2 regions of the Gottschalkia purinilytica genome follow, and region 2 is predicted to be linked to the other one. Evidence: riboswitches for the same ligand, from Rfam matches in the RefSeq annotation. Region 2 holds a riboswitch; the other holds the start of a gene.
What was found. A riboswitch is a leader RNA that binds a small molecule or an ion and turns the genes downstream of it on or off. The one in region 2 is predicted to bind cobalamin.

Region 1 (4,967 bases), on a different contig from region 2:
TTATTCATGATTCAAGATAAAAGATTTGAAGACGAGTATATAGAAATCGTTAAAAATAAAAAACATGGAAGTGCAAGACAAATGGTTGTAATTGGCATAGGCAGAATAAAAAGTGAAAAAGCTATACCTATACTAATAGATCTATTAGATGATGAAGAAGTAAATGGACATGTTATAATAGCTTTAGGATACTATAAAGATCCTAAACTAATTAAATATATTGAACCTTTTATAGATCATAAGGAAGCTTGGAAAAGAAATGAAGCAAAAAAAGCTTTGAAAAAGATGGGATACTTTAAACAACAGGAAGACGAAAGTAATTAATAATAAAAAATAGCACTAACTACAGAGGACTTTTTTATTATTAATCATAAGACTTGTCCTTGAAATAAACTCCGAATAATAATATAATTAAGTAACAAGTGAATACTGTTCTCGTTTTGGGTACCATGTAAGGGTTTAATAGGGAAAGTGGTGAGATGCCACTACAGCCCCCGCTACTGTATACGGAGACAAATCTTTAATAACCACTGGTGTACATTTTACACTGGGAAGGAAAGAGGAGGATGACACGTGAGTCAGGAGACCTGCCTAAAATGTGCGCTACACTTCGGAGGGAAGTAAATGGCTTAAGAGATGTAATATTTGTACAGTTATATTTAATCTAGTACATAAGTTAAAGGCAATTTTTTGAAACTACTAGGTTAAGATTATGAATATACTTATATAAATATAAACATAAAAAGACTCTTGCCGTTTGGCAAGAGTCTTTTCTGTTTTAAAGCATTTACTAGGAGGTGTTACTTTGGGAAAAAGAATAAACAAAATTTTATATAGTTTACTCGTATTAATCTTTATACCCAAATTTGCTTATGCTATGCATATAGCAGAAGGTTTTTTACCACCTGCATGGAGTTTATCATACTTCTTACTGTGTTTACCTTTTACATATCTAGGTATTAAAGATATTAGAAAAAAGGCTAACATAACTAAAGATATGAAACTTTTTATATCACTTGCAGGAGCATATTGTTTTATTCTTTCAGCATTAAAACTTCCCTCATTTACAGGTAGTAGCTCACATCCAACAGGTATAGGTTTTGGAGCTATAACACTAGGTCCTTTTGTAATGACAATCATAGGTCTTATCGTACTTTTATTTCAAGCTTTGTTTTTAGCACATGGTGGCTTGACTACATTAGGGGCAAATACATTTTCAATGGCAGTAGTAGGTCCTATTGTTTCATATTTGGTTTACAAGTGTTTTAAGAACAAGAAACTAGGAATATTCTTTGCTTCAGCACTTGGAAATCTTATAACTTACATGGTAACAGCTACGCAACTTGCTATTGCGATGCCTTCTAAAACAGGAGGTATATTAGGTGCATGGACTAAATTCATGTCAATATTTGCAGTAACTCAAATACCACTTGCAATAGCAGAAGGAATACTTACAGTCTTAATGTTTAATGTTATTGAAAAATATTCTAAGACTGAATTAGATGCTCTTAGGGGTGAGGTATTCTATGGAAAATAAGAGAACAAATATATTATTAATATTAGCTTTAGTTTTGGTAGTTGGAAGTTCACTTGTAATAGGTTCGAGAACAGGAGATTTAGAAGGTGCAGATGCTTTAGCAGAAGAACATATATTAGAATCAAACAAAGACTTTGAGCCTTGGTTTGAGCATATATGGGAACCACCTTCTGGAGAAATAGAAAGTGCATTATTTGCACTACAAGCTGCTATAGGTGGAATGGTGATAGGCTATTATATAGGTGTAAAGAAGAATGCTAAGAACGATAATAAATCTTTCGAAAGTCAATAAGCTATCAAAGGTACATCCTATAGAAAAGATTATATTATTTTTATTTCCAATTGTAATACTGGCATTTGTGAGGGATCTCACAATGCCAGTATTACTTAATATAGCTGTAATGATTGTTCTCAATATGATAATTGAAAGTCCAAAACATATATTAATAAAGTTTGTAAAAGGAATATTTATATTTTCTTTACTTACTTCCATAACTGTTGTATTTGACTATGGCATAAAGCACACAGTTATTTTAATATTAAAAAGCTTATCAGGAGTGTTATGTATATTTTCATTTGTGATAACGACTCCGATGGAAGATGTCTTTTACTTAACTTCAAATATAAAAGGGGTTAGAGAGATAAATGATATAGCTAAAAATATGATAAGATTTTTAATTTTAGTAGAAGACGAATATTTTATAATAACTAAAGCTATGGAATCTAGATTAGGGCTTAATTCTGTTGGTTATAAGATAAAAAATATTGGTAAGATATTAGGAATACTTTTTATAAATATACTAAACAGATGGAAAGAAATAAAAGATTCTATAGATAGTAGAGGATATAGCGGAAAAACTGTATATATGGAAAGAGATTATAAATTTTCAGGTAAAAGATTTCTTGGTATATGCTTATACAATATAATATTAGTAACATCTATATTTTACGCCAATTTTTAATATACGTTAAATATTCTGGAGTGAGATATATACTTATAAATAACTTGTTATCATTTAATCATTTAATGATTATTTTTAATCTAAAAATTATATTATAAAGCTAATAGATAACTAAAATATTTATACGTGAAAAAATTAAAATACGAATAATAATGTATTCATGATGATGCAATGATGAGTAGATAAAAATAAAAACTAACTTACGAAAGGAGAATATACATGAAAGGATTAATAGTAATAGGACACGGAAGTAGAGCAGGAGATGCAGGAGAAATATTTTTTAAGGTGGTAGAAGGATTAAAAAATAAGTTAGAAGGATCAAAAGTAGAAGGTTGTTTTATGGAATTATCAAAGCCATATATACCAGAAACTATAGAGAGAATGTATGAAGAAGGAGTAAAAGACTTCACTATATTACCTTACTTCTTATTCCCAGGTATTCATATAAAAGAAGATATACCTGAAATATTAAAAAAAGCTAAAGAAAAGCACGAAGACATTAAAATTTCAGTAGCAGATCCTATAGGATATCATGAGGGTTTAATAGATATATTAAAAGAAAGAGCAGAAGGTGAAGCAAAGTGTATATAAAAGATCCTATGTCAATAGAGAATAAAAGCTTCGATATTATAAATGATGGAATGAATGAACATAACTTTACAGAACAGGAACTTAAAGTTGTTCAGAGAACAATTCATACTACAGGAGATTTTGACTATCAAAATATAGTTATGTTTAAAAACAATCCTATAGAAGTAGGGATAGAAGCTATAAAGTCAGGATGTAGAATTGTTACTGATACGAAGATGGCTTTCTCAGGTATTAATAAAGGGGCTTTGAGTAAGGCTAACTGTACTATGGATAATTATATAGCTAGAGAAGAAGTATTTAAAATGGCTAAGGAAAAAGAGATTACACGTTCAATGGCTGCAATGGATTTTGCATTACAAGAAGGAGTAGATATATTTGTTATAGGGAATGCTCCAACAGCATTGTTCAGAATAGGTGAGCTTATAAATGAAGGAAAAGTTTCACCGAAACTTATAATAGGTGTACCTGTAGGCTTTGTAGGGGCAAGTGAGTCGAAGGAATATATAAGAGAATTTAATATACCTACTATTACAACTAAAGGAACTAAAGGAGGAAGTAATGTTGCAGCAGCTATAGTTAATGCACTTTTATACATGGCGGTGGGAAGATAAATGAAAAAATTAGACATGTATGTTATTAAAGAAGGAAAGAAATTAAGGTGTGGATATACTACCGGAAGTTGCGCTACTGGCGCTGCTAAGGCTGCAACAATAGGTCTCTTAACTGGAGAGATTCCTAGATATATTGAGATAGATACTCCAGCAGGAATAACTTTAAAATTAGAAGTTGAAAAGCCTAATATAGGACAAGACTTTGCGGAATGTTGTATAGTAAAAGATGCTGGAGATGATCCAGATAGTACAGATGGCATAGAAGTGTTCGCGAAGGTAAGTAGAAGAAATGATAGAGATATAGTTATTAGTGGTGGCATAGGAATAGGAAGGATAACTAGAGATGGATTCTGGGGAAAAGCAGGAGAAAGTGCTATAAATCCTGTTCCTAGAAAAATGATAGCAAAAGAAGTCTCTCAAGTAACAGAACAAGGATTAGATATTTTAATATATTCACCTATGGGTGTTGAGATTGGTAAAAAGACATTTAATTCTAATATAGGTATAGAGGATGGAATATCTATAATAGGTACGAAAGGCATAGTTGAACCTATGTCAGAAGATGCACTTAAAAAGAGTATATACCTTGAAATAGATAATATATATGACAGTGGAAAAAGAAGTATAGGGTTATATCCTGGAAATTATGGAGAAAAAATAGCTGAACAGCTAAGTATAAAAGATGATGGTGTTAAAATATCTAATTTTATAGGAGATTCACTTTTGTACTGCTATAATAAGGGCTTTGAGAAAATTACTCTTGTAGGACATATAGGGAAGTTTTGTAAGCTTTCTATAGGTGTGTTTAATACTCACAGTAAAACATGTGATGTTAGAATAGAATCATTTATATATTATCTTGCTATGAATAATGCACCAAGGGAGCTTATTTTAAAGTTAAATGAATGTCTAACATCAGAAGAGGCTCTTAAAATAATAATAGAAAATGGATATGAAAAAGTTATAGGTGATATGACAAAAGGGTGTATTGATAGGATTAAGAGATATCTGAAAGATGAAGAGTTTGACATAGATGTAGTGATGTACTCTATGGACTATGGGGTGTTATTAAGTAACAGGAGGATGCTATGATTTATTTAGTAGGAATGGGACCAGGTGATATAAAGAGTCTTACATTAGAGGCAGTTGACATTCTAAAAGGTGCAACCAAGATAGTGTCATTTGGAAGAATATCAAATACTGCTAAAGAATTTAATAGTAATGTTATAAGTATAAAAAGAGTAGATGAGATAAATGAATTTACAA
Region 2 (4,967 bases):
ATTTTTTTAAGAATATAAATTGTATAATTCAAAAAAACATCTTTTGAAAATAAGGACTTTTTAATAAGAAAAATGTAGAACTTAACATTTATTCAAAAAATTAATTAAACATAAATAATAGTAAAGAAAAAGGTACTAAACTTTAGTACCTTTTTTTATGGAAAAATTATTAAGTGAAAGTTCAAAAATCCTTCAATCCTACATTCAAGGTCGGAAATCCGTGAAAATATTGTGGAGTAAGGGAATACATATAGGCTTGTGCTTGCATAACTAACTTAAAAATTGAATTATTTATAGTGACTTCTTTATCATGAAATCAAAGAATAACTATGTTTTAACTAATTATTTTCCAAAGTAAAACTTGAAAACGACATTGGTGTCGTTTATAATGAAAATATAATCTAAAATGACACCAATGTATATTTTACAGATGTAAAAAAATAAATCTTTATGATCATTCACAGTTGTAATTTCTATTATGATATTTGTACCGGAGGAGGAATGTATTATGGCACCAAAAGTAAGTGAGAACTATAAGAAACAAAAAAAGAACGAGTTGTTAAAAGCAGCAAGACGAGTGTTTATCAAAAAAGGATATACGCATTCTACTATGCAAGACATTATGGATGAAGCAGGAGTATCAAGAGGAGCCTTATATTCCTATTTTGATAATATTGAGCATGTTTTTATGGAAGTTCTTAAATTTGAGGATCAAATAGATATTCATTTCTTTGAAGAAGATGATCAAACTCATTTTTGGAAACAACTGACAAACTGGGTTGAATCACAACAGAGAAACATTGAGACTATTAATGAATCTCTTTTGATATGTAAGACAGAGTTCTTTTTAACAACTTATTACTTGGGAAATAGGGGAAACCATTCTTATGTAACTGAACGGTACCAAAAATTAGTGAATTCTATAAAAAAGTTTATCCAAAAAGGAAGTGAAAGAGGAGAGTTTCAACCTCGTTTATCCTCAGAATCAATTGCTCTTTATCTTATCTCATTTTTAGATGGATTAATGTTAGATACATTTCACTTAGGTATAGAGAGAACAAAAGTAAATGATCAGCTTAAGGTATTAGTTTTTTCATTAAAGGAAATGCTTTGTCCAATTATAGAAAAATAAAGGAGTGTTTTTTATGTTGTTTGAATCTTCTAGAATTGTTTTAAAAAAAATGACATCAAGCTATGCAGAACTTTATCATTCATGGAGAAATAATATAGAAATTATGCAATCAACTAACCCACTTTTGGATGTATATGATTTAGACGAGACAAAGGAATTTATTAATCAAGTTATTTTGGGATCTCATTCGTCTAAAAGTTATATTATAGTAGAAAAGAAATCAGATACACCAATAGGAATTACTTCATTAATAAATATAGATTATAAAAATCGTAATGCCGAATGTATTATAGACATTGGGGAAAAAGATTATTGGGGAAAAGGATATGGAACAGAAGCGTTAAAACTTCTTCTTGATTATGCATTTCTCGAAATGAATCTTCACAGAGTATCATTAAGGGTTTTTTCTTTTAACAACAATGCAATCAAATTATATGAAAAATTAGGATTTAAATACGAAGGAAGTTCTCGTCAAAGTCTTTTTAGAGAAGGAACATGGCATGATATAATTCATATGGGAATTCTTCAAGATGAATACGTGAACTACCACCACTTATAGAAGTGGATGGCTTCCTAGTCAATATCTCAATGAGACAAGTTTATCTAGGCTCTAAAGGTTGAACCAACCTCGAAATATAACATAAGAACTTCTATATTGGCATATATGCTTGGTTTTCGCTATACTAACTGGGCGAGTGCTTGAATATTTTATGCTATAGAGCATTTCCTATAGCAACTCTATATATTCAGTTTTTAGTTGTTCTTGAAGTTATAATATCACAATTTAGCAAATACATCCAGTATTTACTAAATTAGTATTAGCCATCTCCCACCTAGAGAGGATGGGAGAATTCCACACAGTCTGTTAAAATAAAAAGATTTGAAGGCTAGTATATGGGTATATTATCATTAAACGTAAGAAAATAAGCTATTTGTGCTAATTATAAGAATAGATCAAAAAATAACTCTAAGCTAGATATTCCATATTAATTTTATATATAATCATGTTATTAATTGTAGATTTATTTTAAATAATGTATCAAAGATAGAATTTGGGAGTTATAAAGTTATATTGAAAAAAGCTTTAACATTTTGCCCTCAATAGGATGTGTACAACTTATATTTAATGATATAAAATATGAAGTGCGAGATAATATTATAAAAAAATAATTTGCAAATTAACTATATAATACAAGAAAATTATAGAATCTTGTCATGTATTATATAGTTAATTTTTTGAGACTATTTTATGCAAATTCATTTTAAATTTAATGTTTATGGGCTCTTAAAAAATAAATAAATTATAATTCTATAGAAAAAGAATTACTAGTTGACGCTAGATATAGTATATGATAAACTAAGTACACAACATATAGTGTAAATATAGGTGGCTGCATTATAAATGCAACTTAAAAGGGAATCAGGTGCAAGTCCTGTACGGTCCCGCCGCTGTAATGGGGAGATGTTTTACTTTTACCACTGGTATTCCGGGAAGGTGTAAAACATTCATGAGCCAGAGTCAGAATACCTGCCTATATTTTATATACCTAAATCCTACGGAGAATAGGAAGGTATTGAATATTATAAGTTATATACTTGGATATATTCATCCTCCTGAGAATTTTAACAGGAGGTTTTATTTTGAACTTATACTAATATTACTAATCACAAAGCCTAAGGAGGATTTCTTTATAATGATTACAAAGATTAAAAAAAGAGATGGAAGGGAAGTACCCTTTAATATTGAAAAAATCGCAAATGCTATATTTAGGGCTTCAAATTCTGTAGGAGTAAAAGATTATGAAGCTGCTTTCAGGCTGGCTGAAAAGATGGTAGAATACACTGAAAAAGAGATTGCTGATACTATTCCATCAGTTGAACAAATACAAGACATTGTTGAGAAAGTCCTCATAGATAATGGATGGGCTGAAACTGCTAAGGCATATATATTATATAGAGCAGAAAGAACAAGGTTAAGAGAAATGAATACTAAGCTTATGAAGATATATGAAGATTTGACCTTCAAAGAAGCTGAGGATAATGATTTTAAACGTGAAAATGCAAATATAGATGGTAATACAGCTATGGGTACAATGCTCAAATATGGTTCAGAAGGAGCAAAACAGTTTTATAATATGTTTATTTTAAAACCTGAATATTCAAAGGCCCATAAAGATGGAGATATACATATACATGACCTTGATTTTCTCACTCTTACTACTACATGTTGCCAGATTGATATTGAAAAGTTATTTAAGAAAGGCTTCAGCACAGGTCATGGTCATTTAAGAGAACCAAATGATATTCAAAGTTATTCAGCTCTTGCATGTATAGCTATTCAATCAAATCAGAATGACCAACACGGAGGTCAGAGTATTCCAAACTTTGACTATGGTATAGCTCCTGGTGTTGCGAAAACTTATGCAAAATTTTATACTAAGAATCTTATTAATACTATAGAGTTACTAACAGAAAATACTGATACAGAGATGTTAGTAAAAAAAACTTTTAAAGATATTAAAGAGCTATATAATGTAGAGCCTAATTTAAAAATGGAGAAAGAATATGTAAAAATTGAAGAGAAACATTTATTAGAATACTTTGATAATGTAGAAGTTATAAGAAAAGCTCAGAAATTTGCAAGAGATAAAGCATATACTGAAACTGATAAAAGTACATATCAGGCAATGGAGGCCTTTATTCATAATTTAAATACGATGCATAGTAGAGCAGGTGCACAAGTACCATTTAGTTCTATTAATTACGGTACAGATACATCATTAGAAGGGAGAATGGTAGTTAGAAATCTTCTTTTAGCTACGGAAGCAGGTCTTGGAAATGGTGAAACTCCTATATTCCCTATACAAATATTTAAAGTGAAAGAAGGAGTGAACTATAATACAGGTGATACTAACTATGATTTATTTAAACTTGCATGCAAGGTTAGTGCTAAAAGACTGTTCCCTAACTTCTCTTTTATAGATGCTTCATTTAACTTGAAATACTATAAAGAAGGACACCCTGAAACTGAAATAGCATATATGGGATGTAGAACGAGAGCAATGACGAATGTATATGATCCATCAAGAGAAGTTGTATATGGAAGAGGAAATTTGAGCTTTACAACAATAAATTTACCAAGAATAGCCTTAAAGAGTAATAGAAACTTAGAAAATTTCTTTAAAGAGCTTGATGAAAAAATTGATCTTGTAATAAAGCAGTTATTAGACAGATTTGAAATACAAGCAGAAAAAAAGGTTAAAAACTTCCCATTCCTTATGGGGCAAGGTGTTTGGATTGACTCTGAAAAGCTTAGCTGGGAAGATGAAATTAGAGAAGTATTAAAGCATGGTACATTAACTGTTGGATTTATAGGACTGGCAGAATGTCTTAAAGCCTTAACTGGAAAGCATCACGGAGAATCAGATGAATCTCAAAAACTTGGACTTAGAATAATAGAGCACATGAGAAAGCGCATGGACGATGCTGCGAATAATTATAAGATGAACTTTTCATTAATAGCTACACCCGCTGAAGGTACTGCTGGAAGATTTATAAAGATTGATAGAGAGATATTTGGGGAAATAGATGGAGTTACAAATAGAGAATACTACACTAATAGTTTCCATGTACCTGTTTACTATAATACAACTGCATTTAATAAGATAAAGACGGAAGCACCATATCATGAGCTTACAAATGGAGGACACATAACATATGTAGAGCTTGATGGTGATCCTTCACAAAATATTGATGCTTTTGAAAAAATAATAAGAGCTATGAAAGAAACAGGAATAGGATATGGTTCTATAAATCATCCGGTTGATAGAGACCC

Region 1: linked by a shared signal. The riboswitch ahead of CLPU_RS14075 (energy-coupling factor ABC transporter permease) and the one ahead of CLPU_RS05260 (anaerobic ribonucleoside triphosphate reductase) in region 2 are both predicted to bind cobalamin.

Annotation. Positions count from the first base shown of each region.
Region 1 covers NZ_LGSS01000018.1:21,308-26,274, forward strand. Annotated here, with positions in the region: gene CLPU_RS14070 (HEAT repeat domain-containing protein) at 1-324, shown strand, start outside; cobalamin riboswitch at 426-609, shown strand; gene CLPU_RS14075 (energy-coupling factor ABC transporter permease) at 806-1,537, shown strand; gene CLPU_RS14080 (energy-coupling factor ABC transporter substrate-binding protein) at 1,527-1,829, shown strand; gene CLPU_RS14085 (energy-coupling factor transporter transmembrane component T family protein) at 1,792-2,499, shown strand; gene CLPU_RS14090 (sirohydrochlorin chelatase) at 2,719-3,090, shown strand; gene CLPU_RS14095 (precorrin-8X methylmutase) at 3,081-3,701, shown strand; gene cbiD (cobalt-precorrin-5B (C(1))-methyltransferase CbiD) at 3,702-4,793, shown strand; gene cbiE (precorrin-6y C5,15-methyltransferase (decarboxylating) subunit CbiE) at 4,790-4,967, shown strand, end outside.
Region 2 covers NZ_LGSS01000004.1:84,037-89,003, reverse strand. Annotated here, with positions in the region: gene CLPU_RS05270 (TetR/AcrR family transcriptional regulator) at 509-1,132, shown strand; gene CLPU_RS05265 (GNAT family N-acetyltransferase) at 1,146-1,691, shown strand; cobalamin riboswitch at 2,501-2,682, shown strand; gene CLPU_RS05260 (anaerobic ribonucleoside triphosphate reductase) at 2,827-4,967, shown strand, end outside.